Regions from separate parts of the Citrobacter sp. KH_055_1 genome, predicted to be linked through region 1. Evidence: predicted binding sites of a transcription regulator. Region 1 holds the regulator's gene; each other region holds the start of a gene.
What was found. The regulator Fur, encoded in region 1, represses iron uptake genes when iron is present. The targets are predictions, from matches to a motif close to ATAATAATGAGAACNACTATCAA.

Region 1 (10,671 bases):
AGCTGTTCCGACAACAGCAATAATGTCATAGAACTGAGACAGTGACTGGCGGGAGGACTCTGAAAGCAGTAGCTGGTGGTCATAGGCGATAACATCCACCCCTGCTTCTTTCGGAATACTGTCTTCCAGCAATGTCTGTATTCGCTGCGCCGTACCCATTCCGGTATAGCAGCTGGTAATGATTACTGGACGTTTGACCTGCTCTGAATAGATGATTTTACTGTCATTCTTTTGGTAAGAGGTGACGTTCTCAACAATGCTTTCCAGCGGAGCGTTATCTAATAATAACTCACCGACGTGTAGCGCCATTGCCGTGGAGACATTATTAATAATGGCGACAGGGAAATGGATGCTTTTATTGAACTCAGAGTAAATATCCGTTAACGACCCCATATCTACCAGAATGACCAGCCCATTGGACATATCATTATCATTAATGTACTGCAGTATATTACTGGCGATATCTTTGATGGCCGTGTCGATAGGCATATCGAAGGAGGCAAAAAGGGTTTCACCCAACATGCGGTTCACGACATTGGCAATACTGCTGGCCGTTGCATAGCCATGTGCCAGAATGACCGCTTTGGTTCGTGGTGCAACGGTCACCATCTTCATACTTTTCAAATATAGCGTGAAGAAAACGTCATCTTCCTGGGTAATCTTGAGATCAAATCGCTGGGCGATCTGTGTTGATAACATACTCGCAATCAGGTTCTCTTCTGCCAAATGTTGGCTAATATACTGATGTAAATTTTTGAGCGTTTTTTTATGCGCCAGGATGCCGTCATTACCCTGCTTATTTTTAGTAAATAAATACCATGCTAAGCCGTACAGTCGATTACCGTTAAATTGGACCGAATGTTTGCTTTCTATCTGCTGAACAATATCCTGGATAGTATTGAGATGTGAATAAATGGCCGGGTGATCGTTTTGTGCCGTTGGGTTAAATATGATCTTATCGAACAGCGTATCGATTTCACGAGAGACTTCTGGGAGCAGTACATTTTCGCTATTTTGCTGAAACAGGCTGAAGATCTTATCCCAGAATTCACTAATAAAATAGTTCAACGGTACTACAGGGAGAACCAATTGCTGTAGCGTCATCGAAGGGGTAAATACGACAGCGGTTCCTACAACCTGGTGATTAATTTGCACACCATGCGGCATAAAGCTGTCTGGTAGATCGTCTAAGTGTAAAGAGAGGCACTGATCTGCTTGAGACTTTGCAAAACGCGTGGCACTCAGGCAGGTGATGGTATTTTTTAATTCACCGATATTTCCGCTGTAGATGTGTCGTTTTAAGACGTTCAGCACCTGTGGGGACAGTTTGATATTGCGCTTGAGCAGTTTCGACTCATGCAGGAAAAAGGCATAAATAAACTGGATTTTTTCCGCTTCACCGCGCTGTTCCAACGAAGGAATGGCAATATTCAGCGGGATACGACGTATAAACGTGTCCAGAAAATACTCTTTGGGCGAGACGGTTGTGGCGAAAACCAGTCTGACCTGAGCGCTGATTTCTTTTTCGCTTTCCCCCATGCGACGAAAACGCCCGGTATCCATAAAGGTGAATAACTTTTCCTGACCCTCCGGATGTAAGCGGTGGATCTCATCCAGAAATAGCACCCCTCCATCGGCTTTTTGCAGAAGTCCTTCGCTGGTTTTATCTGCCCCTGTAAATGCACCTTTGATATAGCCAAAGAGGTGACTCGAAAGTAATTCAGGGTTGTTGGCATATTGAGCACAATTGAACGCAATAAATGGCGCGGTGGGGGGCAGGATTTTCTTCTCCACAGCTCGCTGCCAGGATAATTGTGCCAGCATGCTCTTACCGCTGCCGGTCGGGCCATACAGCATTACTGACAGACCGTGAGGGGGATAACAGATCGCGGTATTCAATTTTTCTATAACGGGGACTAAACTTCCCTGGGAACCGATCAATCCGGCAAACGTGTCTTGTTGTTTATATTGATGCTTTTTTAGCTCAGCGGCGCCTGAGAAGACGGACTGACTGACACGAAAAAACTGTTCTTCAAAAACGGCTTTGTGCAGAAAATAGACGGGCCGGGTATTCAGTTTTATGACCAGATTATCGTCAATGAGCTGATTCAGATAGTGGCTGATGGTATTACGCTTCACATTGAAGTGTTCTGCCATCGTTTGGGCCGTATGAAAGTCGTCCAGCGAGTCAAAAGAAAAATGACGGGTCTCTTCTGCCAAAAATGCAAAGATCTCTTCTTTTAACACCGTGAGCCTCTTAACTGTTCCATGCGGGTTCTAACGTCTGGTGCGCATATAATAGTAACAAAAATAAAATGTTGTGGGACATCATGGCTCATTTGGAGTTTTTGAGCCATCACGTTTTCTACGCGTGTTATTTTGATTTAACCGCGGGGGAGGTTATCACATTTTGCGGATAGTCGGCGGATGGTTGGCGGTGATTGTGACTATTTCGTACTTAAATTTTACTGATACGTTAATCCCCGGCTCAACGTTGAGCGGGGGACTGACGTGATTCAAAACTTATTTTGCAACACCGTCGTGCGCATGCTCATCTTCGCGGCAATCGCCTTCAGCGCAGTGGCCGTAAAGATAGAGGCTATGATTCGTTAAACGAATACCATGTTTAGTGGCAATCTCACGCTGGCGCGCTTCGATAGAGTCATCGCTGAATTCGACCACTTTGCCACAGTCGAGGCAAATCAGGTGATCGTGATGATGCTGTTGAGTCAGTTCGAAGACGGACTTGCCCCCTTCGAAATTATGGCGGGTTACGATACCGGCATCATCAAACTGGTTCAGCACGCGATACACGGTCGCCAGACCAATCTCTTCACCCATGTCGATCAGGCGTTTATATAAGTCTTCCGCACTGACGTGATGGTTATCCGGTCCCTGAAGAACTTCCAGAATTTTTAAACGAGGAAGCGTTACTTTCAGGCCAGCCTTCTTTAATGCGGTATTGTTGTCAGTCATGCGGAATCTGTCCTGTAGCTAAACGGTTCACTTCATTAAAAGAAGTGACAGAAAATGCACTTGAGATAATGCGTATCATTATAGAACTGCCACGCCTAAATGAAAACTGCAAGCCTCTGGCAAATATTGTTAATCAAAACGTGGTATCGCCAACAAACACACTGTGCAATACCCGATTGGCATCCAGCCATTGTACAGGGTCAGGCGAGAAAGTTACAAATTTGTAGCAATTATTTTGATTGGTTTTATCTATTGATGCGGCACAGATGAAGATCTGCGCCGCACGAAATTAGGCGTTAATAATCTCGTCGAGATGCAGTTCCGCTGAAATCTGCTTAACCCATTTTTCAACGCGTTCTGCGGTCAGTTCAGGCTGGCGATCTTCATCGATAGCCAGGCCGACAAAGTGGTCGTCGTCAGCCAAACCTTTGGATGCTTCAAAGTGGTAACCCGCCGTTGGCCAGTGACCGACGATGGTTGCGCCGCGCGGTTCGATGATGTCGCGAATCGTGCCTAACGCATCGCAGAAATATTCTGCGTAATCTTCCTGATCGCCACAGCCAAACAAAGCAACCAGTTTACCGTTAAAATCAATGTCTTCGAGGGTCGGGAAGAAGTCGTCCCAGTCACACTGCGCTTCGCCGTAGTACCAGGTCGGGATGCCGAGCAGCAGAATGTCATACCCTTCCAGGTCTTCTTTGCTGCTTTTTGCAATGTCATGTACATCGGCAACGTCTTTACCAAGCTGTTTTTGAATCATTTTTGCGATGTTTTCGGTATTACCGGTGTCGCTGCCGAAAAAGATGCCAGTGATTGCCATGAGTAAAATAACCTCTTGAAACTTATTGAAATGGTGGTGGCGCATTGCCCACGGATAAGGGCAATCATAGCAGAACAGTCAGGCATGCGGAAACAGCAAACACGCTGGACTGCACTCTGTGCTACACGATTTATGATTTATACCCGTCATACTTCAAGCTGCATGTGCGTTGGCTTTCCTCGCTCACCCCAGTCACGTACTTATGTACACTCCTGGAGATTCGCTGCGTCGCCGCCTTGATGCAACTCGAATTATTTAGGGTATAGAGCAGAATTTCAGACTATGCCTGACCACGCAATGTGGCGAGTTGGATCATCAGCATTTCTTCAATGAGTTCACTGCGGCTCATATTACGCGCATCAGCCAGCTCATTCAGCGCGTCAACGGCGTCGGCGTTCAGTTTCAGTTCGACACGCTTAAGCCCACGAACTTTGTCGCGTTTAAGCTGATTACGTTTGTTAATACGTAACTGTTCATCACGCGAAAGCGGATTGGTTTTGGGTCGTCCCGGGCGACGCTCCTGCGCGAACAGATCTAATGTCGTACGGTCCGTTTGTTCTTTGGCCATGATCTTGGTGACTTCGGGGAAACAATCAGCCAGGCGTCTGCCCGGATGGATAGCGCGCCATCATACATCAGCAGGGGAGGCGCGCCAACGCCCACGCACGTAATCGCGCGCGGACGCTGAGTTTTTAATCAGTTAGCCTGTTCTGTCAGATAACGACGGATGGCGCGCAGCACGGCTTCGGGTTTTTCTGCATGCACCCAATGGCCCGCGCCGGCAATAACATGTGCCCGTGCCTGGGGAAATTGCGCCAGCAATGGGGCTCGATACGCTTCAGTAACGTACGGTGAGTTCCCCCCAGGGATGAACAGCGCCGGGTGATCCCAGGCCGGAATGGTTTCCCAGCCGACAATATGCGGATACTGATCCCACAATACCGGGACGTTAAAGCGCCATTCACCGTCTATAAATGATTTCAGCAGAAACTGGATCACGCCTTCTTCTTTAAGATGTTGGCGCATCACGCTAGCCGCCTGCTGGCGCGACGCGGCTTCTGCATCCGTCACCGCATTAATCGCCGCAAATATCTCATCGTGACGGCGGACCTGGTAATCAACCGGGGCAATATCGATAGCCACCAGCTTATCGATACGTTCCGGTGCCAGGGCGGTTAGCGCCATCACGGCTTTGCCCCCCATTGAATGGCCAATAAAGGTGGCTTTTTCTATCTGTTGGGCATCCAACGTATCCAGCAGATCTTGCGCCATCGCCGGGTAGTTCATCTCCGGAGAACGGGGGGAGAGGCCATGATTTCGCATATCAACCTGGATGATATTGTGATCGACAACCAGAGAGCGGGCCAGTATGCCCAGATTGTCCAGGCTGCCAAACAGCCCGTGCACCAGGACGATGGGAGAATTATTGTGCAGGTTTTGTGCAGATTGCGCTCGGATATTCAATTTCATGGCAAAGTTCTTTTTTTCACGCTAGCGGGTTAGGGTATCATGTTGACCATTCTGCCACACGGCTGCAACAACTACGGTTACTCCGAGTTTTTCCGGCCATCGGGCTTGACGCTATCCGCTGTTGGGATTTGCCTTTACACTACGCGTGTACAGTCCCAACAACTTGTATTCAGCTAAACACCGCACTGGATTAAGATGAAAACGATTGAAGTTGATGATGAACTCTATAGCTATATTGCCAGCCATACCAAGCATATCGGCGAGAGCGCATCCGACATTTTACGGCGTATGTTGAAGTTTTCCGCTGCATCACAGCCTGCCACGCCGGTGGTGAAAGACGTCCGCGCCGTGCAACCTGTCGTGGAAGCCAAGCCGGTTAACCCTGTAAAAGACAAAGTGCGCGCCATGCGTGAACTGCTGCTTTCCGATGAATATGCGGAACAGAAAAAAGCAGTGAATCGCTTTATGCTGGTGCTGTCTACACTCTATTCACTGGATCAACACGCGTTTGCCGAGGCAACAGAATCGTTGCATGGTCGCACGCGCGTCTATTTTGCAGCGGATGAACAGACGCTGCTGAAAAATGGTAATCAAACCAAGCCGAAACACGTGCCAGGCACGCCGTATTGGGTGATCACCAACACGAATACCGGCCGTAAATGCAGCATGGTTGAACACATCATGCAGTCAATGCAATTCCCTGCGGAATTGATTGAAAAGGTTTGCGGAACAATTTAATCCTTGCATTAGAAGGACCAGGCAATGGCAATCCACAATCGTGCAGGTCAACCTGCACAACAGAGTGATTTGATTAACGTCGCCCAACTGACGGCACAGTACTATGTACTGAAACCAGAAGCAGGGAATGCAGAGCACGCCGTTAAGTTCGGTACGTCCGGGCATCGCGGCAGTGCAGGTCGTCACAGTTTTAACGAACCGCACATTCTGGCTATCGCTCAAGCGATTGCTGAAGAACGTGCGAAAAACGGAATTACTGGCCCTTGTTATGTGGGCAAGGACACTCACGCGCTGTCTGAACCGGCATTTATCTCTGTACTGGAAGTGCTGGCGGCAAACGGTGTTGATGTCATCGTGCAGGAAAATAACGGCTATACGCCAACGCCCGCCGTGTCTAACGCTATCCTGGTCCACAACAAAAAAGGCGGCCCGTTGGCTGACGGTATTGTGATCACACCGTCCCATAACCCGCCGGAAGATGGCGGGATTAAATACAACCCGCCAAACGGTGGTCCGGCAGATACTAACGTCACTAAAGTGGTGGAAGACAGGGCCAATGCACTACTGGCCGATGACCTTAACGGCGTGAAACGTATTTCACTGGATGCGGCGCTGGCGTCGGGTCACGTGAAAGAACAGGATCTGGTGCAACCGTTCGTTGAAGGATTGGCAGACATCGTCGATATGGCCGCGATCCAGAAAGCGGGCCTGACGCTGGGTGTTGATCCGCTGGGTGGCTCCGGTATCGAATACTGGAAGCGTATTGCTGAGCACTACAAACTGAATCTGACCATCGTTAACGATCAGGTTGATCAGACCTTCCGCTTTATGCATCTCGACAAAGATGGCGCCATCCGTATGGACTGCTCTTCTGAGTGTGCCATGGCGGGTCTGTTGGCGCTGCGTGATAAGTTCGATCTGGCGTTTGCCAACGATCCGGACTACGACCGTCACGGCATTGTTACCCCGGCTGGGTTGATGAACCCGAACCATTATCTGGCGGTGGCAATCAACTACCTGTTCCAGCATCGTCCGCAGTGGGGCAAAGAGGTTGCTGTCGGTAAAACGCTGGTGTCCTCCGCGATGATTGACCGCGTGGTGAATGACCTGGGTCGCAAGCTGGTGGAAGTGCCGGTTGGCTTTAAATGGTTCGTTGACGGTCTGTTTGACGGCAGCTTTGGCTTTGGCGGTGAAGAGAGCGCGGGCGCGTCATTCCTGCGTTTCGACGGTACGCCATGGTCGACGGACAAAGACGGGATCATCATGTGCCTGCTGGCGGCGGAAATTACCGCGGTTACCGGTAAAAATCCGCAGGAACACTATAATGAACTGGCCGCGCGCTTTGGTGCGCCAAGCTACAACCGTTTACAGGCTCCCGCGACGTCTGCGCAGAAAGCTGCGCTGTCTAAACTGTCTCCGGAAATGGTTAGCGCCAGTACGCTTGCCGGTGACCCGATCACTGCACGTCTGACCGCTGCACCAGGTAACGGTGCCTCCATTGGCGGTCTGAAGGTGATGACCGACAACGGCTGGTTTGCCGCACGCCCGTCCGGCACCGAGGACGCCTACAAGATTTACTGTGAAAGCTTCCTCGGCGCTGAGCATCGCCAGCAGATTGAGAAAGAAGCGGTTGAGATTGTCAGCGAAGTGCTGAAAAACGCATAAGGCGTAGACCGGATGACGATGCTCGCGTCGCCATCCGGCATGAATTATAAAAGCCGGATAGCTTATATGCTGATCCGGCTTTTTTATTCAGCATCTGTTCACGGCATAAATCGATAGCCGATCCCGGTTTCGGTAATAAAGTGACGTGGACGGGCCGGGTCCAGCTCGAGCTTCTGGCGCAAGTGCCCCATATAGATTCGCAGGTAGTGGCTGTGCTCGACGGCATTGGGTCCCCATACCTGGTTTAACAACTGGCGTTGGGTGAGCACTTTACCCGCGTTGTTCAGCAGGACCGCAAGCAGGCGAAACTCAATCGGCGTCAGATGTATTTCCTCTTCACCACGGTGTACCAGCCGCGCGGCAATATCCACTTTAATGTTTGAGAATTGAACCACCGGTTCGGGCGTTTGCCCGGTTGCGTGGCGGCGTAAGGCCACGCGTAAACGCGCCTGCAGCTCGCCAATACCAAACGGTTTGCTGAGATAATCATCGGCACCGGCGTCCAGCGCGGCGATTTTGTCGCTCTCCTCACTGCGGGCAGAAAGCACAATCACCGGGATGGCACTCCATTGTCGCAGGTCGCGAATAAAATCGATGCCGTCACCGTCCGGCAGGCCGAGATCGAGAATGATGAGATCGGGTTTTCGCGTGGCCGCTTCCAGCAGGCCACGTTGCAGCGTTTCTGCTTCGTAAACGCGCAGGCCATCGGCTTCCAGCGCGGTGCGCAGAAAGCGGCGAATGGCCTGTTCATCTTCAACAATCAGTACGTTTGTCACATATCCTCATGAAAATCTTCAAGTTCAGGGGGCGTTTCCTGCGGGAGTGTAACACGGAAGCATGCGCCACCCTGCGGTCGATTGTGGGCGGTAATCGTCCCGCCGTGTACGTTCACAATCGCCTGACAAATAGCCAGTCCCAGCCCTACGCCCGGTACAGAGGATTCTTTGTTTCCCCGGGAGAACTTGTCGAAAATAGCGTGTTCTTGGCCCGCTGGAATGCCGGGGCCATTATCCCATACATCCAGAAACAGATGCTCACCTTCTACCTGCGCATCAATGCCGATTTGTGCCTGTGGACCTGCGTACTTAATGGCGTTTTCCAGCAGGTTAATCAGCACCCGTTCAAACAGTGGACCGTCAACGTGAATCAGCGTCAACGGCGCCGGAAGCGACAGATTAATCGGCGCGGCTAAGCCGGGTTCCAGCATTTGCAGGGCGCTACCTACTACTTCTTCCAGCGTTAACCACTCCTTCTTAAGATTAAAGCCGCCAGATTGGATCCGCGCCATATCCAGCAAATTATTGACCAGCCGGGTGGTATTGAGCACGTGCTGGCGAATTTCGCTGGCCTGGCGGGCGTGGGGAGAACCTTCGCTGGCGAGATCCAGCGTTAAAATCTCCGCCTGACCGAACAGCACCGTGAGTGGCGTGCGTAAATCATGGGAGAGGGCCGCCAGCAGGGCATTGCGGATGCTCTCTCGTTCGCTGGCCAATCGCGCCAGTTCTTCGCTGGCGGTCAGCGTCAGGCGTTCGAGCGCACTGGCAACCAGCAGGGTAAAGGTTTCCAGCAGACGCTGCTGCTCCGGGATCATCAACTGACGCAGGTTTCCCGGCTCCACTACCAGCAGCCCGTGCGTTTTGTCAGCGCTTTTCAGCGGCAAGATTTGATACGGCACGCCGGGGAGGGTATCGGTGCCGGCACCTGCCGGTTGTCCTTTATCAAAACTCCATTGGGCAATGGCGTCATCCCACGGCGTCATGCCCTGCTGCTCTGTCAGCGGTGCCAGCTTTCCGTGCTCATCCGGCAATAACACCTGGCTGCGGGCCTGAAAGGTGGAGGCGATAAACTGTTCGCTGGTGGTGGCGATATCTTTCTGGCTACGTCCCACGGCCAGCGCTTTGGACATCTCATACAGATGACGCGTTCGCTGCTCCCGATAACGCGCGACCCGCGCCTGATAGCGCACGCCTGCGGTCAGATTCCCAATAACCAGACCAACCGTTAACATGACCGCAAAAGTGAGCAGATACTGGACGTCTGAGACGGCAAGCGTCCCGCGTGGCGCAATAAAGAACAGATCGAAGCTGGCGACGTTGATCATGGTCGCCACTACCGAGGGCCAACGACCATAAAACAGGGCGATAACCACCACGCCTAACAGATAGAGCATCACCAGATTGGCGGCATCAAAGGTAACCAGCCATTGCATGGCAATCAGCGTGGTGATGGCGCACAGCGCGGCGGCCACCACACAGCCCTGAATTTGTACCCGCCATTTATCCTTAAAGGTGCGGGTATCCATGGTTTGGGCTGCCGCGCGTGGTGGAGGCTCGTCCAACGCGACAATCATCAGATCGAGATCTGGTGCACGATGAGCCAGCTTGTCGGCAAAGGAATCGCTGCGCCACCAGCGGCGCGTGGTTGGCCGTCCCAGCACAATTTTTCCCAGGTTATGCTCCCGGGCGTAGCGAATCACCGCCTTGTCTTCGGCGGGATCGGAAAGGGTGGCGGTTTCCGCACCCAGTTCCTGTGCCAGCCGTAGCGCGCTTAAGATCGCACGGCGCTGTTTTTCCTGGAGCTGATGCAGCGCCGGGGTTTCGACATACACCGCGTGCCACACGCTGCCAAGGCGAGCAGCCAGACGTGCGGCGGCGCGTACCAGCTTTTCACTGCCGGTATTGTGTCCAATACACAGCAAAATAGCGTCGCGGGTGTGCCAGACTTTTTCCTCTCCCGGTCGTCCTCGCCAGGCGCGCATTTGATCGTCTACTCGATCGGCGGTACGGCGTAGGGCCAGTTCGCGCAGGGCGATTAAATTACCTTTGCGAAAGAAATGTTCGATTGCCCGTTCCGCCTGACCGGCGATGTAGACCTTGCCTTCGTTGAGGCGCTGGCGTAAGTCGTCAGGCGGCAGATCGACCAGCACCACATCATCGGCGGCATCGAAAAAGGGATCGGGGACGGTTTCACGCACTTGGATACCGGTCACGCCGCTGACCACG
Region 2 (10,671 bases), 1.8 Mb from region 1:
GTTAAACGGTTTCGGGATATAGTCGTCAGCGCCGATTTCCAGCCCAACGATACGGTCAACCTCTTCCCCCTTCGCCGTCACCATAATGATCGGCATTGGGTTGCTCTGGCTACGCAGGCGGCGGCAAATCGACAGACCATCTTCACCTGGCAGCATCAAATCCAGTACCATAAGGTGGAAGGATTCACGGGTCAGCAGACGATCCATCTGCTCAGCGTTTGCGACGCTTCGAACCTGGAAGCCCTGCTCGGTCAGATAACGTTCCAGTAGCGCGCGCAGGCGCATGTCGTCATCGACCACCAGAATCTTATAGTTCTCTTGCATTGTTATTACTCCCAAAGGTTCGCAACAATTGTAAGTGTGTATTCTTAAGAAAGCTCACCTGAGTAACCAGCAAATTCTGGTATGAATTCCAGGCTAAATTGTTACAAAGCATATTAAACAGCAGCTTAAGTATACAATGTTTCTCGTAATACATTATTTATTCTGTTGATATGCTCACGTAATACCAATTGTGCGCATCATCACAGAATCAAGGTAAAACAATAAGATGAAAACGCCCCTGATAACCCGTGAAGGGTATGAAAAACTCAAACAAGAGCTGAATTACCTCTGGCGTGAAGAGCGCCCGGAAGTCACCAAGAAAGTGACCTGGGCCGCCAGTCTGGGTGACCGCAGCGAAAACGCTGACTACCAGTATAATAAAAAGCGCCTGCGCGAGATCGACAGACGCGTCCGTTATTTGACCAAGTGCATGGAGAATCTAAAAATTGTCGATTACTCCCCTCAGCAGGAAGGAAAAGTGTTCTTTGGCGCATGGGTTGAGATTGAAAATGATGACGGCGACATCCGCAAATTTCGCATTGTCGGCTACGATGAAATCTTTGGCCGTAAGGATTACATCTCTATCGACTCACCGATGGCGCGCGCTCTTCTCAAAAAAGAGGTCGGCGATCTCGCGGTAGTGAACACCCCTGGCGGAGAAGCAAGCTGGTACGTGAATGAGATTGAGTACGTTAAATAAGACGGAACAATCCGAAGCCCCTGCTGATGGCTGGCATTTTTGCCAGTCAATCCGTATAACTATCCCCTGATTTTTATCCTAAAGACGAAGCTATCCATGATGAATGATTCTTTCTGCCGCATTATCGCAGGTGAAATTCAGGCTCGTGCTGAACAGGTAGAAGCTGCCGTTCGCCTGCTTGATGAAGGGAACACCGTGCCGTTTATCGCACGTTATCGTAAGGAAATCACCGGCGGTCTGGATGACACGCAGCTGCGTAATCTGGAGACCCGTCTGGGATATCTGCGGGAACTGGAAGACCGCCGTCAGGCGATCCTCAAATCTATCGGCGAGCAAGGCAAACTGACCGACGATCTGGCCAAAGCGATCAACGGCACGTTAAGTAAGACCGAACTCGAAGACCTCTACCTGCCATACAAACCTAAACGCCGCACCCGTGGGCAAATCGCCATTGAAGCGGGTCTTGAGCCGCTGGCCGACCTGCTGTGGAACGATCCCTCTCACGACCCAGAAACCGAAGCAGCCAAATACATCAATGCCGAAAACGGCGTGGCGGATACCAAAGCGGCTCTCGACGGCGCGCGCTACATTCTGATGGAGCGTTTTGCCGAAGACGCCGCGCTGCTGGCAAAAGTCCGTGATTACCTGTGGAAGAACGCCCATCTGGTTTCCATCGTAGTGAGCGGGAAAGAAGAGGAAGGTGCCAAATTCCGCGACTACTTCGATCACCACGAACCTATTTCCACCGTTCCTTCTCACCGAGCACTGGCGATGTTCCGCGGGCGTAACGAAGGCGTGCTGCAGCTTTCTCTGAATGCTGACCCGCAGTTCGATGAGCCGCCAAAAGAGAGCCACGGCGAGCAGATTATCCGCGATCATCTGGGTCTGCGCCTGAACAACGCGCCGGCGGACAGCTGGCGTAAAGGCGTTGTCAGCTGGACATGGCGCATCAAAGTGCTGATGCACCTCGAAACCGAACTGATGGGCACCGTGCGCGAACGTGCGGAAGATGAGGCCATTAACGTCTTTGCCCGCAACCTGCACGACCTGCTGATGGCCGCTCCGGCCGGGTTGCGTGCCACTATGGGTCTCGATCCTGGTCTGCGTACCGGTGTGAAGGTCGCGGTTGTTGACGGGACCGGCAAGCTGGTGGCGACCGACACCATTTATCCCCATACCGGACAGGCAGCCAAAGCCGCCGTTGCGGTGGCCGCGCTGTGCGAAAAATACAACGTTGAGCTGGTGGCGATTGGCAACGGTACCGCATCGCGTGAGACCGAACGCTTCTTCCTCGACGTGCAGAAACAGTTCCCGAAAGTGACCGCGCAAAAAGTGATCGTCAGCGAAGCCGGGGCCTCGGTGTACTCTGCTTCTGAACTGGCGGCGCTGGAGTTCCCGGATCTCGACGTTTCCCTGCGCGGTGCGGTGTCTATTGCCCGCCGTCTGCAGGATCCGCTGGCCGAGCTGGTGAAAATCGACCCGAAATCGATCGGTGTCGGCCAGTACCAGCACGACGTTAGCCAGACCCAGCTTGCCCGTAAATTGGATGCGGTAGTCGAGGACTGCGTAAACGCCGTCGGCGTTGATCTGAATACCGCCTCCGTGCCGCTGTTGACTCGCGTAGCCGGTTTAACCCGCATGATGGCGCAGAACATTGTTGCCTGGCGTGATGAGAACGGTCAGTTCCAGAACCGTCAACAGTTGCTAAAAGTCAGCCGTCTGGGGCCTAAAGCCTTTGAGCAGTGCGCGGGCTTCCTGCGCATTAACCACGGCGATAACCCGCTGGATGCCTCAACCGTTCACCCGGAAGCCTATCCGATAGTGGAACGCATTCTGGCCGCCACCGAGCAGTCGCTGCGCGACCTGATGGGCAACAGCACCGAATTGCGTAACCTGAAAGCAGCCGACTTTACCGACGAGCGCTTCGGGGTGCCGACCGTAACCGACATCATCAAAGAGCTGGAAAAACCGGGTCGTGACCCGCGTCCTGAGTTCAAAACCGCACAGTTTGCTGACGGCGTAGAAACCATGAACGATCTGCTGCCGGGCATGATTCTGGAAGGCGCAGTCACCAACGTCACCAACTTTGGTGCGTTTGTCGATATCGGCGTTCATCAGGACGGTCTGGTGCATATCTCCTCGTTATCGAACAAATTCGTTGAAGACCCGCACACCGTGGTAAAAGCCGGCGACATTGTGAAGGTGAAAGTGCTGGAGGTTGATCTACCGCGTAAGCGTATCGCCCTGACCATGCGTCTGGACGAACAGCCGGGTGAAACCAATGCCCGTCGCGGCGGCGGTGGCAACAACGAGCGCACACAGGGTAACCGCCCGGCGCCTAAAACCGCAAAACCCCGTGGTCGTGAGGCGCAGTCAGCCGGTAACAGTGCGATGATGGATGCACTGGCGGCGGCAATGGGTAAAAAGCGCTAGTGTGACGCATGTGCCGGATGGCGGTGTAAACACCTTAGCCGGCCAACTTGTCGTAATTAATTTGTAGGCCGGATAAGACGCGCGAGCGTTGCCATCCGGCCTATTTAATATATTTATCGCTTTTCGTCACAATATATTTATCACTTTATTAACAGCTGAAACCTTAATTAAACATTAATAAATTCCAATAGTTTCTCCCTCGAATCATTCGTGTCAGACCTGAATAAATGTTGAGCCATATCAAAATTGACTCAAATTATTCTCCAATCCAACATTCCGTCACATTTATTCTATTGATGATAGAAACCATTCTCATTATCATTGTTTTGTTGATTATTTACTCTTTCCTTCGTTGGCTAATCATCTGGTCTCATGCCGCCTTTCGCCCCATGAGGTAATCATCCAGTTAGCGAGATATAAGTAGGTCCCTATGCAATTCACTCCAGACACTGCTTGGAAAATTACCGGTTTTTCTCGTGATATCAGCCCGGCGTACCGGCAGAAGCTCTTGTCGCTCGGCATGCTGCCAGGCTCATCGTTCAATGTGGTTCGCGTCGCCCCATTAGGCGATCCTATCCATATTGAAACACGCCGAGTCAGCCTGGTGTTGCGGAAAAAAGATCTGGCGTTATTAGAAGTGGAAGCGGTTTCCTGTTAATACAGTGAGTCTATAAAAATGAAAAAACTAACCATTGGTTTAATTGGTAATCCTAATTCCGGCAAGACAACATTATTCAATCAGCTTACCGGCGCGCGTCAGCGTGTGGGTAACTGGGCTGGCGTTACCGTTGAGCGCAAAGAAGGTCATTTCTCGACAACTGACCATCAGGTTACGCTGGTGGATTTACCCGGCACCTATTCTTTGACGACAATCTCATCGCAGACCTCCCTCGATGAGCAAATTGCCTGTCACTATATCTTAAGCGGCGACGCCGACCTGCTGATCAACGTGGTTGATGCCTCAAACCTCGAGCGTAACCTCTACCTGACGCTGCAACTGCTTGAACTGGGGATCCCCTGCATCGTCGCGCTGAACATGCTGGACATTGCTGAGAAGCAGCAAATCCGGATTGATATCGATGCCCTTTCCGCCCGTCTGGGCTGCCCGGTGGTGCCGCTGGTCTCAACCCGTGGTCGCGGGATTGAAGCACTGAAGCTGGCTATCGATCGCTACAAAGAAAACGACACCGTCGAGCTGGTACATTATGCCCAACCGCTGCTGCGTGAAGCCGAGTCTCTGGCTGACGCGATGGCCAAAGAGATGCCGCAGCAACAACGTCGCTGGCTCGGCCTGCAGATGCTGGAAGGCGATATCTACAGCCGCGCCTACGCGGGTGATGCGGCACAAAATCTGGATGCCGCGCTGACTCGCCTGAGTGAAACAATGGACGATCCGGCGCTGCATATTGCTGATGCACGTTACCAGTGCATTGCCGCCATCTGCGATACCGTCAGCAACACCCTGACCGCAGAGCCAAGCCGCTTCACCACCGCGGTCGATAAGGTCGTACTTAACCGCTTCCTCGGCCTGCCAGTATTTCTGTTCGTAATGTACCTGATGTTCCTGCTCGCCATTAACATCGGTGGCGCGCTGCAGCCGCTGTTTGACGTCGGTTCCGTGGCACTCTTTATCCATGGTATTCAGTGGATTGGCTACACCCTACACTTCCCGGACTGGTTAACCATCTTCCTGGCGCAGGGTCTTGGCGGCGGGATTAACACCGTGCTGCCGCTGGTGCCGCAAATCGGCATGATGTACCTGTTCCTCTCGTTCCTCGAAGACTCCGGCTATATGGCGCGTGCTGCGTTTGTGATGGACCGTTTGATGCAGGCACTGGGATTACCGGGTAAATCGTTTGTCCCGCTAATTGTCGGCTTCGGCTGTAACGTCCCTTCCGTGATGGGCGCACGCACGCTGGATGCACCGCGTGAACGTCTGATGACCATCATGATGGCGCCGTTTATGTCCTGCGGTGCGCGTCTGGCGATTTTCGCCGTGTTTGCTGCGGCGTTCTTTGGCCAGAACGGCGCGCTGGCCGTCTTCTCACTGTACGTACTGGGTATCGTCATGGCGGTACTGACCGGCCTGATGCTCAAGCACACCATTATGCGTGGCGAAGCCACACCGTTCGTGATGGAGCTGCCGGTTTACCATGTACCGCACGTTAAAAGCCTGGTCATTCAGACCTGGCAGCGCCTGAAAGGCTTTGTCCTGCGCGCCGGTAAAGTCATCATCATCGTCAGTATTTTCCTCAGTGCGTTTAACAGCTTCTCCCTGAGCGGAAAAATCGTCGATAACATCAACGACTCGGCGCTGGCGTCCGTCAGTCGCGTAATCACCCCTATCTTCAAACCGATTGGCGTACACGAAGATAACTGGCAGGCCACCGTGGGTCTGTTCACCGGAGCCATGGCAAAAGAAGTGGTTGTCGGTACGCTGAATACGCTCTATACCGCTGAAAATATTCAGGAAGAAGAGTTCAACCCGGCCGAGTTCAACCTCGGTGACGAGTTGGCAGGTGCGCTGGGTGAAACCTGGCAAAGTCTGAAAGACACCTTCAGCCTGAGCGTGCTGGCTAACCCTATCGAAGCCAGCAAAGGCGACGGTGAGATGGCAACCGGCGCAATGGGCGTGATGGGTGCGAAGTTCGGCAGCGCCGCCGCCGCGTACAGTTACCTGATTTTCGTGCTGCTGTATGTCCCGTGCATTTCGGTAATGGGCGCTATTGCTCGTGAATCCAGCCGTGGCTGGATGGGCTTCTCCATTCTGTGGGGACTGAACATCGCCTACTCTCTGTCGACGCTGTTTTACCAGACGGTCAGCTACAAAGAGCATCCGACCTACAGTCTGGTGTGCATTTTAACCGTCATTCTGTTTAACATCGTGCTGCTGGGAATGCTGCGCCGCGCACGCAGTCGGGTAGATATCGAACTGCTGGCGACCAATAAGACGCCAAGTTCCTGCTGTGCCAGCACCACCGGCGATTGCCACTAGGCGGTGAATGATGGCATCGCTTATTCAGGTACGTGATTTACTGGCTCTGCGGGGGCGTATGGAGGCAACACAAATCAGCCATACGCTGCACACCCCGCAGCCGATGATTGACGCCATGCTGAATCAGTTAGAACAGATGGGTAAAGCCGTGCGTATTCAGGAAGATGCCGACGGGTGTCTTTCTGGAAGCTGCAAGAGTTGCCCTGAAGGGAAAGCCTGTCTGCGCGAGTGGTGGGCATTACGCTAACCTGTTGCAATAGGCCGGATGGCGCTACGCTTATCCGGCCTACGAATAGCCCCCAATCCCCGAGCGGGATACAGCGCTAGATCTGCTGCTTCAACGCCACCAGCGCGGCACAGAACTCAGCAGGATGCGAAATAAACGGCGCATGTGCCGCTTTGGCAAATATCAACGACTCACTCTTCGGCCACAGAGCATCCAGCATCGGCACGACTTTACGCGGCACCAGACCATCGAGATAGCCGTACAAACGCAGGAATGGCATGTCCAGGGCGCAGAGCGGCTCACGCAGATCGACCGTTTTCAGGATCTCCAGCCCACCATTCAGCACCGCCACATCCGGCATCGGTAACGCCAGCACCGTTTTCTTCAGCGCTCGCGCATCCTGGCGCGCCGTCTCCGTCCCCATCGTTTGCAGTGCCAGGAAACGCTCCACCGTCCGCTGGAAGTCTTCGCTAAGCTGCTGCTGGAAGCCCGCCAGCACTTCGGGCTTAATACCAGGCCACTCATCGCGTGCGCTAAAGCATGGCGAAGAGGCGACGGTAACCAGCGCCTGCACGCGCTCAGGATGGGTCAACGCCACCTGACTCGCCACCAATCCGCCCAGACTCCAGCCCAGCCAGATGGCTTTCTCCGGAGCCTGTTGCAAAACGCACTCCGCCATTTCTTCCAGCGGCATCGCACCAAAACCCTGACTGCGCCCAAATCCCGGTAAATCAACCAGGTGCAGCGTAAAATGCGAGCTTAATTCCTCACTTATGCAATGCCAGACTTCCGCATTCAGTCCCCATCCGTGCAGCAGCACAAGATGGCAATTTCCCGAACCCCGGGTCTGCCACCAGATGTCATTCATCAGTTACTGTTCTCTTTTGACCAACAAGGATGAACCTATGCTAACAGTACCAGGATTGTGCTGGCTATGCCGAATGCCGTTAATGCTCGGGCACTGGGGAATGTGTTCCGTTTGCACGCGTGCGACGTGTCAACATGTCTGCCTGTGCCCACAGTGCGGGCTGCCCGCCGCCCACCCCGATATTCCCTGCGGACGCTGCCTGCAAAAGCCGCCGCCGTGGCAGCGACTGATCGCGGTCAGTGACTACGTGCCGCCGCTGAGCGGGCTTATCCACCAGCTGAAGTTTTCCCGGCGTAGTGACATCGCCCCCGCACTGTCGCGCTTGATGTTGCTGGAGGTATTACAGGCTCACCGTACTCGTGGCCTTCCCCTGCCGGATCGGCTGATTAGCGTTCCACTCTGGCAACGCCGCCATTGGCGCAGGGGATTTAATCAAAGTGACTTACTGTGTCGCTCACTGGCACGCTGGCTGGGCTGCGACTGGGACGGTCAGGCCATCACACGAACTCGCCCCACCGCCACACAGCACCATCTCAGCGCCCGATTACGCAAACGCAACCTGAAAAATGCGTTTCGCCTTGAATTGCCGGTGCAGGGACTCCATATGGTTGTTGTGGATGATGTCGTCACTACCGGAAGTACCGTCGCGGAGATCGCGCAGCTGCTTTTACGCAACGGCGCGGCGACTGTCCAGGTATGGTGCCTGTGTCGAACCTTGTAGAGCCTCGATGATGGGCGTATTATAACCAAGTAAAATAGTCAACTATTAGGCCATTACTATGATCCATATTTCCGATGCTGCACAAGCGCACTTTGCCAAACTGTTGGCAAATCAGGAAGAAGGGACACAAATTCGCGTATTTGTGATTAATCCCGGCACGCCTAACGCTGAATGCGGCGTTTCTTATTGCCCGCCGGACGCCGTGGAAGCAACCGACACCGCCATTAAATTTGACCTGCTGACCGCTTACGTTGATGAACTGAGCGCACCGTACCTGGAAGAGGCAGAAATTGATTTTGTTACCGACCAGTTAGGCTCCCAGCTGACCCTGAAAGCACCTAATGCGAAAATGCGTAAAGTGTCTGATGACGCACCGCTGATGGAACGCGTGGAGTACATGCTGCAGTCACAGATTAACCCACAGCTGGCTGGCCACGGTGGCCGTGTCTCCTTGATGGAAATCACCGACGAAGGCTACGCAATTCTGCAATTCGGTGGCGGCTGTAACGGCTGTTCAATGGTCGATGTCACACTGAAAGAAGGCATCGAGAAGCAGCTGCTGGCTGAATTCCCGGAGCTGAAAGGCGTTCGCGATTTGACCGAACACCAGCGCGGCGAACACTCTTACTACTAGTATCCGTAGGCCCGATAAGACGCATCAGCGTCGTCATCGGGCATTGATGCCGGATGGCAGCGTAAACGCGTTATCCGGCCTACACCCCTGCATTTCTCCGCATATGTTCTGCAACAATCCCCCTATAATTTGACCTGCCTCTCATAATTTAAATTTTGCCTGCCCAGGTGATTTTCAATCAGTACATGTTACCCGTATCATTATCGCACGCACCTGGAACACTCATAACAGCCAGCTAAACTACGTAGTTTTGAAGGCAATCAGCATTGGTGCCGTAATAACTCTGTTCCCGGTCGGGACAATCAGAATTTGTCATCTAAACACTGACGTTACCCATAACAAAGTAAAGGCCAGGTAAATCATGCCATTAGTCATCGTTGCTATCGGTGTAATCTTGTTACTCCTCCTGATGATCCGTTTCAAAATGAACGGCTTCATCGCTCTCGTCCTGGTGGCGCTTGCTGTCGGATTGATGCAAGGGATGCCACTGGATAAAGTCATCGGTTCAATTAAAGCCGGCGTCGGCGGAACCCTTGGTAGCCTCGCCCTGATTATGGGTTTTGGCGCCATGTTGGGCAAAATGCTGGCAGACTGCGGCGGTGCGCAACGTATTGCCACCACGCTGATTGCTAAATTCGGCAAAAAGCACATCCAGTGGGCCGTGGTATTAACCGGCTTCACCGTGGGCTTTGCGCTGTTCTACGAAGTGGGCTTCGTGCTGATGCTGCCGCTGGTATTCACCATCGCTGCCGCCGCGAACATCCCGCTGCTGTATGTCGGTGTGCCAATGGCCGCCGCGCTGTCTGTGACCCACGGCTTCTTGCCGCCACACCCGGGTCCGACCGCAATTGCCACCATTTTCCACGCCGATATGGGTAAAACCCTGCTGTTTGGTACGATTCTGGCGATCCCGACCGTTATTCTGGCGGGTCCGGTGTATGCGCGTTTCCTGAAGGGCATTGATAAGCCAATCCCGGAAGGTCTGTACAGTGCAAAAACCTTCACTGAAGAAGAAATGCCAGGCTTTGGCGTCAGCGTCTGGACCTCTCTGGTTCCGGTCGTGCTGATGGCGATGCGTGCTATCGCGGAGATGATCCTGCCGAAAGGCCATGCCTTCCTGCCGGTTGCAGAGTTCCTCGGTGACCCGGTTATGGCAACGCTGATTGCCGTTCTGATTGCGATGTTCACCTTTGGTCTGAACCGTGGACGTTCGATGGATCAGATTAACGACACGCTGGTGTCCTCCATCAAGATCATCGCAATGATGCTGTTGATTATCGGTGGTGGCGGTGCGTTCAAACAGGTACTGGTGGATAGTGGCGTCGACAAATACATCGCCTCTATGATGCATGAAACCAACGTTTCTCCGCTGCTGATGGCATGGTCAATTGCCGCTGTACTGCGTATCGCACTGGGTTCTGCTACCGTGGCAGCCATCACCGCAGGTGGGATTGTGGCACCGCTGATTGCAACGACCGGCGTGAGCCCTGAGCTGATGGTTATTGCAGTAGGCTCCGGCTCCGTCATCTTCTCCCACGTGAACGATCCGGGCTTCTGGCTGTTCAAGGAATACTTCAACCTGACCATCGGCGAGACCATCAAGTCATGGTCAATGCTGGAAACCATTATTTCGGTATGCGGTCTGGTAGGATGCCTGCTGCTAAATATGGCTATCTGATGTAAAAAAGCCGGGATTTTCCCGGCTTTTTTTTACTTCTTCTTCGCGGCAGCTTTTCGCCGTTTGTCCAAATCCTTAATCAGCTTGTTCAC
Region 3 (10,671 bases), 2.1 Mb from region 1:
GCAACGAATTGCCTACCTCTCTGGCAATCGCCAGCGTCAGGGAGAGATCGGAAACGGACTCATGTTCCACCAGGCAGCACAGCGAGATGGAGCCAAACAGTCGCCCGTGGTTATCAAATACCGGCGTTGAGCAGAACGACCACGGATGTAGCGCTTTTTTAAAGTGCTGATCGCCTGAAGTTTTTGTTGGCTGCCCCGGCATAGTCGCCAGCGACAGCGCACAGCTACCAATAATACTCTCCGCACAGTAGCTGCCGTCGAGAAAACCCAGCTCCGCCAGCTGTTCCACCGTCTGTGGATCGCCGCAGCGGCTGAGAATACAGGCGGACTCATCGAGGATAAACAGTGCACAGGGACGACCATCCATAAACTCCCAGGCGTCTTCCAGTGCGGCCTGAGCAATCGTCACCAGCGCAGTCTTGCGGCGGCAAATCGAGGCAAACGTCAGCCCTTGCGCCTGATGCGGCGCCTGCCAGGTTTCCCGCTGCATAAACTTACTGCAACGGTGCCATGACTGGGCAATAACCGAAGAGACGTCCTTTCCAATGTTCTGAGTGTGCGCCGTCATATTCCTTTCCGCTGTTTTACCCTGGACACCCCCTCCGACAGAGACGGTCAGAGGGGAGAAAATGCCGGCGCAGAGCGTTACTGATGTCTGATTAACGCGCCAGCCACTGCTGTCCCAACAGGTCTGCCGTCAGAATAGCGGCATGCACGCTTTCAGGCGTCACCGGGAACGGCATGTTGTGAATGGTTTCACCTTCTGCGCAGGTGGCTTTGGCAACAGCATGAATTTTGTCGTCAATGCCGTCTTTCACGCCCATTTGCGCCAGGGTGACCGGCAGGCCGACTTTTTGACAGAACGCCAGCACGGTTTCGATCTCTTCCATCGGGCTGTTCTGCAACACCAGCTGCGCCAGCGTACCAAACGCGACTTTTTCGCCATGGTACAAATGGTGGCACTCTTCCAGAATCGTGAAGCCGTTATGAATCGCATGCGCCCCCGCGAGGCCGCTGCTTTCAAAACCAATACCGCTAAGATAGGTGTTCGCTTCCACAATGCGCTCCAGCGCATCGGTTACGACGCCTGCCTGCGCCGCGCAGCGGGCTTTTTCGCCTTCTGCCAGCAACGTATCATAACACAGGCGCGCCAGGCTCAATGCTGCCACGGTGGACTGTCCACCCGCCATGCTGGTCGCGCGGGCGTCATAACAGGCCTTCGCTTCAAACCAGGTAGAGAGCGCATCGCCCATCCCGGCAACCAACAAACGCACCGGTGCTTTGGCGATAATCGCGGTATCCATCACCACCATATCCGGGTTTTTCGGGTAGATCAGATACTCTTCAAACTCACCGGCTTCGGTATAAATGACCGACAGCGCGCTGGTTGGCGCATCGGTCGAGGCGATGGTCGGGATCACCACCACCGGCAGCTTCTGGTAATAGCCAATCGCTTTGGCGGTATCCAGCGTTTTGCCGCCGCCGATCCCGACCACGCCACGGCAACCGTGTTGCTTCAGAATGGCAATCAAACGATTAATTTCCACATGGCTGCATTCGCCGTTAAAGCGTTCCGCATGGCAGCTAATATCGTGATTATGCAGGCCATTGAGCACTTTCTCTCCCGCCAGATTCATCACGAAATCATCCGCAATCACAAAAAAGCTGTCCGCCAGATTTTTAGCATATTGACCAAATAAGATAGATGCATCAGGGCCCTGGAGATATTTGGCTGGAGATTGAATAACGTTTAGCATTCCTTTCATCCTCAAATAAGTACATGTTTTGACATGATGAGCCCTGGCATTGACCTGTTTAGCCTGATGCTAACGGCGAAAACAAAGCGCTACCGGAGCGATGCAATCACTGTATGGCGAGGCGAGTACAAAAAAATCATTCGTCTTTTTGTTCTGATATGAAACGGATAAAAGGAAAATACGTTCCATATTGAAACAATTAACCCTAAAAAAGATAAGGTTTGCGATCCCGATCCGTTCCTTTAGCCCATATTTCTGTCACGCAAAGAGGCCCGGTTTCGCCTTTTTGTTATCTAACGCCAGAATAACCGGCAAAAAAAAGCGCTCTGTCCCGAACAGCCCGCCCTGACGGCCGGTGAAAAAAGCCGCGTGGGTTCGCATTTAGCCATTTCCACTCGTCATTACGTTCCATTTAGGAACAAAAAACAGTTTTTACGTTCCGAAATGAAACTCATTTTACTTGAGTTTTTTTCCGCGCTGACTCGGCCAGAATCTCTCCATCGCCTCCGCTACCATGACCATGCATTCGGGGGTTTGTTTAATACTCAACCTGCCGGAGCCGTTATGTCTCAATTCTTTTTTAACCAGCGTACCCATCTCGTTAACGATGTCATCGACGGTACGATTATCGCCAGTCCGTGGAATAACCTGGCACGCCTGGAGAGCGATCCGGCCATCCGCATCGTGGTGCGTCGCGATCTCAACAAGGAGAACGTCGCGGTGATCTCCGGCGGTGGCTCAGGTCACGAACCCGCCCACGTTGGATTTATCGGTAAAGGCATGTTAACCGCCGCGGTTTGCGGTGACGTGTTTGCCTCCCCGAGCGTCGATGCGGTACTGACCGCCATTCAGGCGGTGACCGGTGAGGCAGGCTGCCTGCTGATCGTGAAGAACTACACCGGCGATCGCCTAAATTTTGGTCTGGCCGCCGAGAAAGCGCGTCGGCTCGGTTATAACGTCGAAATGCTGATCGTCGGCGACGACATTTCGCTACCGGATAACAAGCACCCACGCGGGATCGCTGGCACCATCCTGGTGCACAAAGTTGCCGGCTATTTCGCCGAACGTGGCTACAACCTCGCTACCGTGCTGCGTGAAGCGCAGTATGCGGCGAACAACACCTTCAGCCTGGGCGTCGCACTCTCCAGCTGTCATTTGCCACAGGAGACCGACGAGGCTCCGCGTCACCATCCGGGCCATGCAGAGCTGGGCATGGGCATTCACGGCGAGCCGGGTGCGTCGGTGATTGACACGCAAAACAGCGCGCAGGTGGTTAATCTGATGGTAGAGAAGCTGATGGCCGCCCTGCCGGAAACCGGCCGTCTGGCAGTGATGATCAATAACCTCGGCGGCGTTTCCGTTACCGAAATGGCCATCATTACCCGCGAACTGGCCAACAGCCCGCTGCACGAACGTATCGACTGGCTGATTGGCCCGGCCTCGCTGGTCACCGCGCTGGATATGAAAGGCTTCTCGCTGACCGCCATGGTGCTGGAAGAAAGCATCGAAAAAGCGCTGTTGACCGAAGTGGAAACCAGTAACTGGTCAACGCCCGTGCCCCCACGTGACATCACGACCGTGCCGTCATCTCAGCGCAGTGCACGCGTGGAATTTCAGCCTTCGGCTAACGAACAGGTTGCCGGGATTATTGAGCAAGTCACCGCAACGCTCGCCAATCTTGAAGCACACCTCAATGCGCTGGATGCGAAAGTCGGCGACGGCGATACCGGGTCAACCTTTGCCGCAGGTGCGCGTGAAATTGCCGACCTGCTACATCACCAGCAGCTTCCGCTGGCTAACCTTGCCACGTTGTTTGCACTGATTGGCGAGCGCCTGACCGTGGTCATGGGTGGCTCCAGCGGCGTATTGATGTCAATTTTCTTTACCGCCGCCGGACAAAAGCTGGAGCAGGGTGCCGGGGTCGCCGATGCGCTAAATACGGGGCTCGCCCAGATGAAGTTCTACGGTGGTGCAGATGAAGGCGATCGTACGATGATTGATGCGCTGCAGCCCGCGCTAACATCACTACTGGCACAACCACATAACCTGCAAGCCGCCTATGACGCTGCGCTGGCAGGCGCAGAAAGGACCTGCCTGTCGAGCAAAGCCAACGCCGGGCGCGCGTCGTATCTCAGCAGTGAGAGCCTGCTTGGTAATATGGACCCCGGCGCACACGCGGTGGCAATGGTGTTTAAAGCGCTGGCAGAGAGTGAGTTGGGCTAAGTTCTTCGTTCTACGGGTTATCAATGCCTGATGGCGCTACGCTTATCAGGCCTGCGGTTTGCTCGCTTTTGTAGGCCGGATAAGGCGCTTGCGCTGATATCCGGCGAAGAAATGCCTGATGGCGCTTCGCTTATCAGGCCTACGATTTGCTCACTTTTGTAGGCCGGATAAGGCGTTTGCGCCGCCATCCGGCGAAGAAAGGCTGTTGCGCTTCGCTTATCCGGCCTACGAAGTACGCACTCCGGCAAAACATTAACGATAAACGCGAAGTCCGCCCTCTACGCCCCGGCTAAACAGCACCTGCCAAAGCTCGATATCTCTGGCACGGAATGCCCCAGCACACGCGCATAAATAGTAATTAAACATCCTTTTGAAGGTCGCGGAATAACGCGACGACAGCGTCGGCCATGCCTGGTTAAACCGTTCATGCCAGGCCATCAGCGTTTTATCGTAGTCGCTGCCGAAGTTATGCCAGTCCTCCATCACAAACCGCGATTCGCTGGCCTCGGCAATGTGGGAAATCGCCGGTAAACAGCCGTTTGGGAAGATATATTTATTGATCCACGGATCCACACTCATCCCTTTTTTATTGCTGCCAATGGTATGCAGCAGGAACAGTCCATCGGGTTTTAAGCAGCGGTCGGCAATACTGAAATAGGTGTCGTAGTTTTTCGGGCCCACGTGTTCAAACATCCCCACGGAGACAATACGATCATAGTGTTTATCGAGGTCGCGATAATCCTGCAGCAGAATAGTGACATCCAGCCCGTCACAGCGCTGCTGCGCCATTTTCTGCTGTTCTTTCGAGATGGTAACCCCGTCTACCGCTACGCCATAATGGCGTGCGGCATATTCAGCCAGCCCGCCCCAGCCGCAACCGATATCCAGCAAACGCATGCCCGGTTGCAATTGCAGCTTCTCGCAAATCATTTTTAATTTGGCATTCTGCGCGTCGTCTAATGTTGTCGCGTCTTTCCAGTAGCCGCAGGAATATTGCATGTGGGGATCAAGCATCAGGGCGAAAAGATCGTTACCTATATCGTAGTGTTCTTTGCCGACAATCCAGGCACGGCTGCGTGATTGCAGATTAAACAAACGCGCGCTGGCAATGCGTAAAATATCTTTCAGATTGCCCGGCATTTTTTGGTCGAGTTTTGCTTTAAGGATTTTGCAGAACAGAATATCGAGCCGCTCGCAATCCCACCAGCCTTCCATATAGCTTTCACCCAGCCCTAACGAGCCTTGTTGCAGCACCCGTTTAAAGAAACCGGCATGGTGAAGTTGAATGTCCCAGGCGCGCGAACCATTAATCTGGATATCAGCCTGCTGGAGCAGGTCTTTCCCCATTCGGGTCCAGTTATCATTTGTTTCATTGACGATGACAGCATCAGAACACAGCGAATTCATGGTATTTACCAAAGGTGGACGAATAATTCTTACGCAAGATTATTATGGAAAACAGGGTGTATGTATTATGATTTGCGGACAAGATCTATCGAACAGAAGCCACATCACCGGAAGTATCAGGTATTTTTTATGGACACCCTCAGGCAAAAACAGTGGAGTTCTTTCCCGGATGATTCAATGGCGGAACTGCCGCAGGACGTGTACTTTCGTTCTTATGTCCTTGAAGCGAATAACCATGTTCCACCGCATTCACACGCATTTACCCAGTTTCATTTCGCCCGCAAGGGCAGCATGCGCATTGATGTCGCCGGTAAATGCTGGATAATTCCCGCACATTACGGTATCTGGATCCCGAATAATATTGAGCATGCGGTATGGGCGCTGGATGACGTGTATTTAGAGAATCTGGATATTAAGCCAGGCTTTCTTGAGAAGCGCATCGACGAGTGTAAAGTGGTGGCGATCAGTGATTTCGCCAGAGAGTTTATTCATTACGCCACCAACGTCATTTCAGGCCATTATGATAGCCAGTCAAAAGAAGGAAAACTGGTGAGCGTGCTGGTCGATATTATTTTGCAATTACCGGAAGTCGCCTTTGTATTACCCTGGCCGCAGGATGCAGAATTAACAAAAGTGTGCCGGACAATACAGGAATCTCCCGCACGGGAACACTCGGTGGAGTACTGGGCTAATCATCTTGGCATGTCCGCCCGGACTTTCTCGCGTCATTTCAAAAAAGAAACCGGGTTACCGTTCAGCGTCTGGAAGCAAAAGATGCGTATTCTGGAATCGGTGTTAATGCTGAAGAAAAATAAAAGCGTTACCGCCGTGGCGCTCGACGTGGGGTATTCGAGCACCGCGGCGTTTAGCTACGCGTTCCGCCAGGCATTTGGCGTTCCGCCGTCAAATTATTAATCAGCCGCTTTCCGCTGATGCCAGTAGGCTGCCGCACGCACCCGCTGCGGGTCAAACACCTCGGTTTCAAAGCGGGCGCTCAAATTTTTTACCACTTTCCCTTCGCCGGTTACCCAGATGAAATAATCGTCTGCAGGCACCGTCAGCCGAGCCAGCGCGTCATCCACCGCCTGTTCGTCATGCCCGACAAACCACTGGATAGCAAACCCATCCAGATGGGCAAGGTAGTCCTGATACGCCGCATCCTGCACGCTCACCAGCGCCGTGACGTTCGGGCGTCGCGCTAAACGACAGAGCGCTTCCAGGCGACGGCGCAATGCAGGCATTCCCGATTCATCGCACACATAAACCTGATACGCATACTCTTCCGGTACCACCAGCGAGCCGCGCGGTCCGCCAATCGTCAGTGTATCCCCTGCACGGGCATGCATCGCCCACGTACTCGCCACTCCACCGTCGTGAATATAAAAATCCAGCGCCAGTTCATGACGCGCATCATCGTATAGCGGCGTGTAATCCCGGGACGCAGGGCGCACACCGTCAGCCCAGACGATGCCCTCATCGGTAACCACCGGCGGCACAAAATGGCTGCCTGGCTCAGGAAAGAAAACTTTGGCGTGGTCATCAAAGCCGCGTGAGCTGAAGCCGTCCAGCGCCTCCCCGCCCAGCACGATGCGCTGAAAACCTGCGCTGATACGCTCAACGCGCAGGACGGTAAGTTCACGGAAGCGCAGTTCATTACGAACGCGCTGGGGGTAGCGTGAGGTGTTTTTTGTCATTTTTCGCCTTCGTGAGGATAATACGATATATCTAAATTAACATTCAAATGATAATGATTGCTAATAACAAAGATTGCAAGCATTTTTTTGATACACGCCACGGCGTAAATCCCCTTCTCACCATTGATAATAATTGACATAAAAATCAATCAATTAAAACACCAGCCTATCACGCACTTGCAAAATCATAACCTTTAGATATAAATTAGATATATCGAAATAACATCTGGAGACTACTATGCAAAACCACCATGACGGTTGCTGCAAACATGCAGATCACCCACACGAAGGTTGCTGCAAAGGCGAAGAACATCGCCACGAAGGCTGCAACAGTGAAGGACATCACCACGAGCACGGCTGCGGGCATCGCCATGGTCGCGGTGGCGGCGGGCGTCGTCAGCGTTTCTTCGGTCACGGCGAATTACGCCTGGTGATTCTGGATATTTTGACCCGCGATGCCAGCCACGGCTATGAGCTGATCAAAGCCATCGAAACGCTGACCCAGGGCCACTACACGCCGAGTCCAGGGGTGATTTATCCGACGCTGGATTTCTTGCAGGATCAAGAGCTGATTGTCATCAGCGAAGAGGAAGGTGGGCGTAAACAGATCACGATCACGGCGCAAGGCCTGCAGTGGCTGGAGGAAAATCGCGAGCATCTGGCGCTTATTCATGAACGCGTTAAAGCACGCTGCGTTGGCTTTGAATTACGTAAAAATCCGCAGATGAAACGCGCGCTGGAAAACTTTAAAGCCGTGCTGGATCTGCGGGTCAATCACGGTGACACCAGCGATGCACAGATCAAAAAAATCATCGGTATTATCGATCGCGCAGCGCTGGATATCGCTCAGCTGGATTAATCGGGTCATCGGGCGGAACCCGTTGTTCCGCCCGAATAGCGGTGCTTAATGCAACACCGTCACCGCATCTTCCAGGCGCCCGGCGCGATGTTTCACCCGCACTGAAATTTGCGCGCTCTCTTCAACCAGTTCGGCATTTTTCTGCGTAATGTTGCTCAACTCATTCACCGCGCGAGTCAGGCTGGTCAGCCCGTCTGCCTGTTCCAGCGTCGAATGGCTGATTTGTGCGATCAGTTGGGTGACGTTCTGTACCTGCGCCACAATGTCGTCCATCGTGCGGCCAGCGGCGTGAACCTGGCTGGATCCGGACTGCACCTTGTCGGCACTGGCATCAATCAGCTTGCGGATGTCATTCGCCGCACTGGCGCTCCGGCTGGCAAGATGGCGTACTTCCCCTGCCACGACGGCAAACCCTTTCCCCTGCTCGCCCGCTCGCGCCGCTTCAACCGCCGCATTCAATGCCAGGATATTGGTCTGGAAAGCAATATCGTTAATCAGCGTGGTGATGGTGCCGATACGCTGGGTGCTGCTGGCGATATCGTCCATCGTTTTGATCACCGTCTCCATCGCCTCGCCTCCCTGCGTTGCCGCACTGCTGGCGGCAATCGAGAGTTTGTCAGCCGCAGATGCTGTCGCCGAGTTTTGCTTCACCGACGCCGCCATCTGGTTCATCGTCGTCACCGTTTCCTGCACGTTTTCAACCGTTTGCTGGGTGTGCTTGTTTAAATCATCGCTACCTTTTGCCAGCGTATCGCTGTCGTTACGCACGCAGGAAACCTGGCTTGAAACGTCGTGAATAAGCCAGCGGCACATTAATCCCAGTTGCCCCACCGCCCGCAGCATCAGGCCCAACTCATCGCTGCGGTTCAGGTGCGTCACGCTGTTGCGCTCGCCGGTCGCCACTTTCAGCGCCTGGCGGGCGACATTTTCTATCGGGCGTACAATTTGCCATTCGAAAATCGCCGTACCCGCCAGCATCACCAGCGCACTCACCAGCAGCAGCGGCCACGCCGCGCCCATTTGCTGCAACGCTGCCGCCAGCACGGCAAACATCAGTGTCATCACGCTGCGCACCCGCCAGCGAACCGGCAGCGCCGGCAGCTTTCCCAGCCAACTTTTACGCACCACGAGTCCCTTATGGATGCGTTTGTTGCAACGTCCTTCATTTAGCGCCTGATACAACGGCTCGACCGCCGCAATCTCCTCCTGCGTCGCCCGGGTTCGAATCGACATATACCCGGTCATTCGCCCTTCACGTACCATCGGCACCGCATTGGCTCGCACCCAGTAGTGATCGCCGTTTTTACAGCGATTTTTTACAATGCCGCTCCATGGCTCCCCCTGTTGCAGCGTGTACCACATATCAGCAAATGCCGCCTTGGGCATGTCCGGGTGACGAACCTGATTATGCGGCTTGCCGAGCAGCTCGCTCAGCTGATAGCCGCTAACCTGGACAAACGTGTCATTCGCATGAGTGATGTAGCTTTGTAAATCGGTAGTCGACATGAGGGTAATATCATCATCCAGCGGAGTATGCTGCTGACTAACGTAGGGATCAGAAGACATGGTTGCGTCCTATGCAGGTTATCTGGTTGTTAACTTTTTCGGCATATGTTATTTCGGCGATAATTTTTTTATCTTTAGTTGTTAAATTTGATTTAGATCGCAATTTGCGATTAAACCTCAGAATTTGTATGTTTTCTAATTCATTGATTTAAAATACTTTCATCCTGTAACTATTCAATCAGGCTTCACTCTGCGCACCGTCACAGTGCAACTTCTGCCTGTTTTTGGCGCAGAAGATCGCGTATCTCACCTGTTTTCAGAGAGTCAACCTGGGCAAAATACCGCCAAATGTTAACTTTTGGCATTAAATGTTTCGCAAATGAAATGTATCCTGGTGTTTATCCCGATTTTCGTTAAGCGCGCCGGGATGGCGTAATCCCTGCAATACTTAATTCAGTATCATGTGATACGCGAACTCCGGGAGCATATTTTGAACAGGTTACCTTCCAGCGCATCGGCCCTGGCCTGCAGCGCACACGCACTGAACCTCATCGAAAAGCGAACGCTTGATCATGAGGAAATGAAAGCACTTAACCGAGAGGTCATTGAATACTTCAAAGAGCATGTCAATCCGGGGTTCTTAGAGTATCGAAAATCTGTAACTGCCGGCGGGGATTACGGAGCCGTAGAGTGGCAAGCGGGAAGCCTGAATACGCTTGTCGACACCCAGGGACAGGAATTTGTTGACTGCCTGGGCGGTTTTGGAATTTTCAACGTGGGGCACCGTAATCCAGTAGTGGTCTCCGCCGTACAGAATCAACTCGCTAAACAACCTCTGCACAGCCAGGAATTACTTGACCCCTTGCGGGCCATGTTGGCGAAAACGCTCGCCGCACTGGCGCCCGGCAAGCTGAAATACAGCTTCTTTTGCAACAGCGGAACCGAGTCGGTTGAAGCGGCGCTGAAGCTGGCGAAAGCCTATCAATCGCCACGCGGCAAATTTACGTTTATTGCCACCAGCGGCGCGTTCCACGGTAAATCGCTGGGCGCACTGTCCGCGACGGCCAAATCCACGTTCCGTAAACCGTTTATGCCATTGCTGCCGGGCTTCCGTCATGTTCCGTTTGGTGACATTGACGCGATGCGTACCATGCTCAGCGAGTGTAAAAAGACCGGTGATGATGTAGCTGCCGTGATCCTCGAGCCGATTCAGGGTGAAGGTGGC

Region 2: a site for Fur is predicted at 3,757-3,779, ahead of feoA (ferrous iron transporter A). Genes of this name have one in related genera too.
Region 3: a site for Fur is predicted at 7,129-7,151, ahead of AC3ITF_RS03030 (siderophore-interacting protein). Genes of this name have one in related genera too.

Annotation. Positions count from the first base shown of each region.
Region 1 is NZ_CM174473.1:3,312,627-3,323,297, reverse strand. It holds gene AC3ITF_RS15760 (sigma-54-dependent transcriptional regulator) at 1-2,247, opposite strand, end outside; gene fur (ferric iron uptake transcriptional regulator) at 2,524-2,976, opposite strand; gene AC3ITF_RS15750 (ryhB-regulated fur leader peptide) at 2,969-3,055, opposite strand; gene fldA (flavodoxin FldA) at 3,266-3,796, opposite strand; gene ybfE (LexA regulated protein) at 4,077-4,364, opposite strand; gene ybfF (esterase) at 4,493-5,266, opposite strand; gene seqA (replication initiation negative regulator SeqA) at 5,462-6,004, shown strand; gene pgm (phosphoglucomutase (alpha-D-glucose-1,6-bisphosphate-dependent)) at 6,029-7,669, shown strand; gene kdpE (two-component system response regulator KdpE) at 7,768-8,445, opposite strand; gene kdpD (two-component system sensor histidine kinase KdpD) at 8,442-10,671, opposite strand, start outside.
Region 2 is NZ_CM174473.1:308,466-319,136, reverse strand. It holds gene ompR (osmolarity response regulator transcription factor OmpR) at 1-324, opposite strand, end outside; gene greB (transcription elongation factor GreB) at 551-1,024, shown strand; gene AC3ITF_RS01500 (Tex family protein) at 1,121-3,457, shown strand; gene feoA (ferrous iron transporter A) at 3,888-4,115, shown strand; gene feoB (Fe(2+) transporter permease subunit FeoB) at 4,134-6,452, shown strand; gene feoC ([Fe-S]-dependent transcriptional repressor FeoC) at 6,463-6,699, shown strand; gene bioH (pimeloyl-ACP methyl ester esterase BioH) at 6,776-7,546, opposite strand; gene gntX (DNA utilization protein GntX) at 7,584-8,267, shown strand; gene nfuA (Fe-S biogenesis protein NfuA) at 8,326-8,901, shown strand; gene gntT (gluconate transporter) at 9,263-10,579, shown strand; gene malQ (4-alpha-glucanotransferase) at 10,612-10,671, opposite strand, start outside.
Region 3 is NZ_CM174473.1:607,052-617,722, reverse strand. It holds gene dhaR (dihydroxyacetone kinase operon transcriptional regulator DhaR) at 1-568, opposite strand, end outside; gene AC3ITF_RS03050 (glycerol dehydrogenase) at 660-1,757, opposite strand; gene AC3ITF_RS03045 (glycerone kinase) at 2,322-3,980, shown strand; gene cfa (cyclopropane fatty acyl phospholipid synthase) at 4,233-5,387, opposite strand; partial or broken gene AC3ITF_RS03035 (helix-turn-helix domain-containing protein) at 5,455-6,302, shown strand; gene AC3ITF_RS03030 (siderophore-interacting protein) at 6,299-7,081, opposite strand; gene AC3ITF_RS03025 (PadR family transcriptional regulator) at 7,320-7,940, shown strand; gene AC3ITF_RS03020 (methyl-accepting chemotaxis protein) at 7,986-9,506, opposite strand; gene ygjG (putrescine aminotransferase) at 9,937-10,671, shown strand, end outside.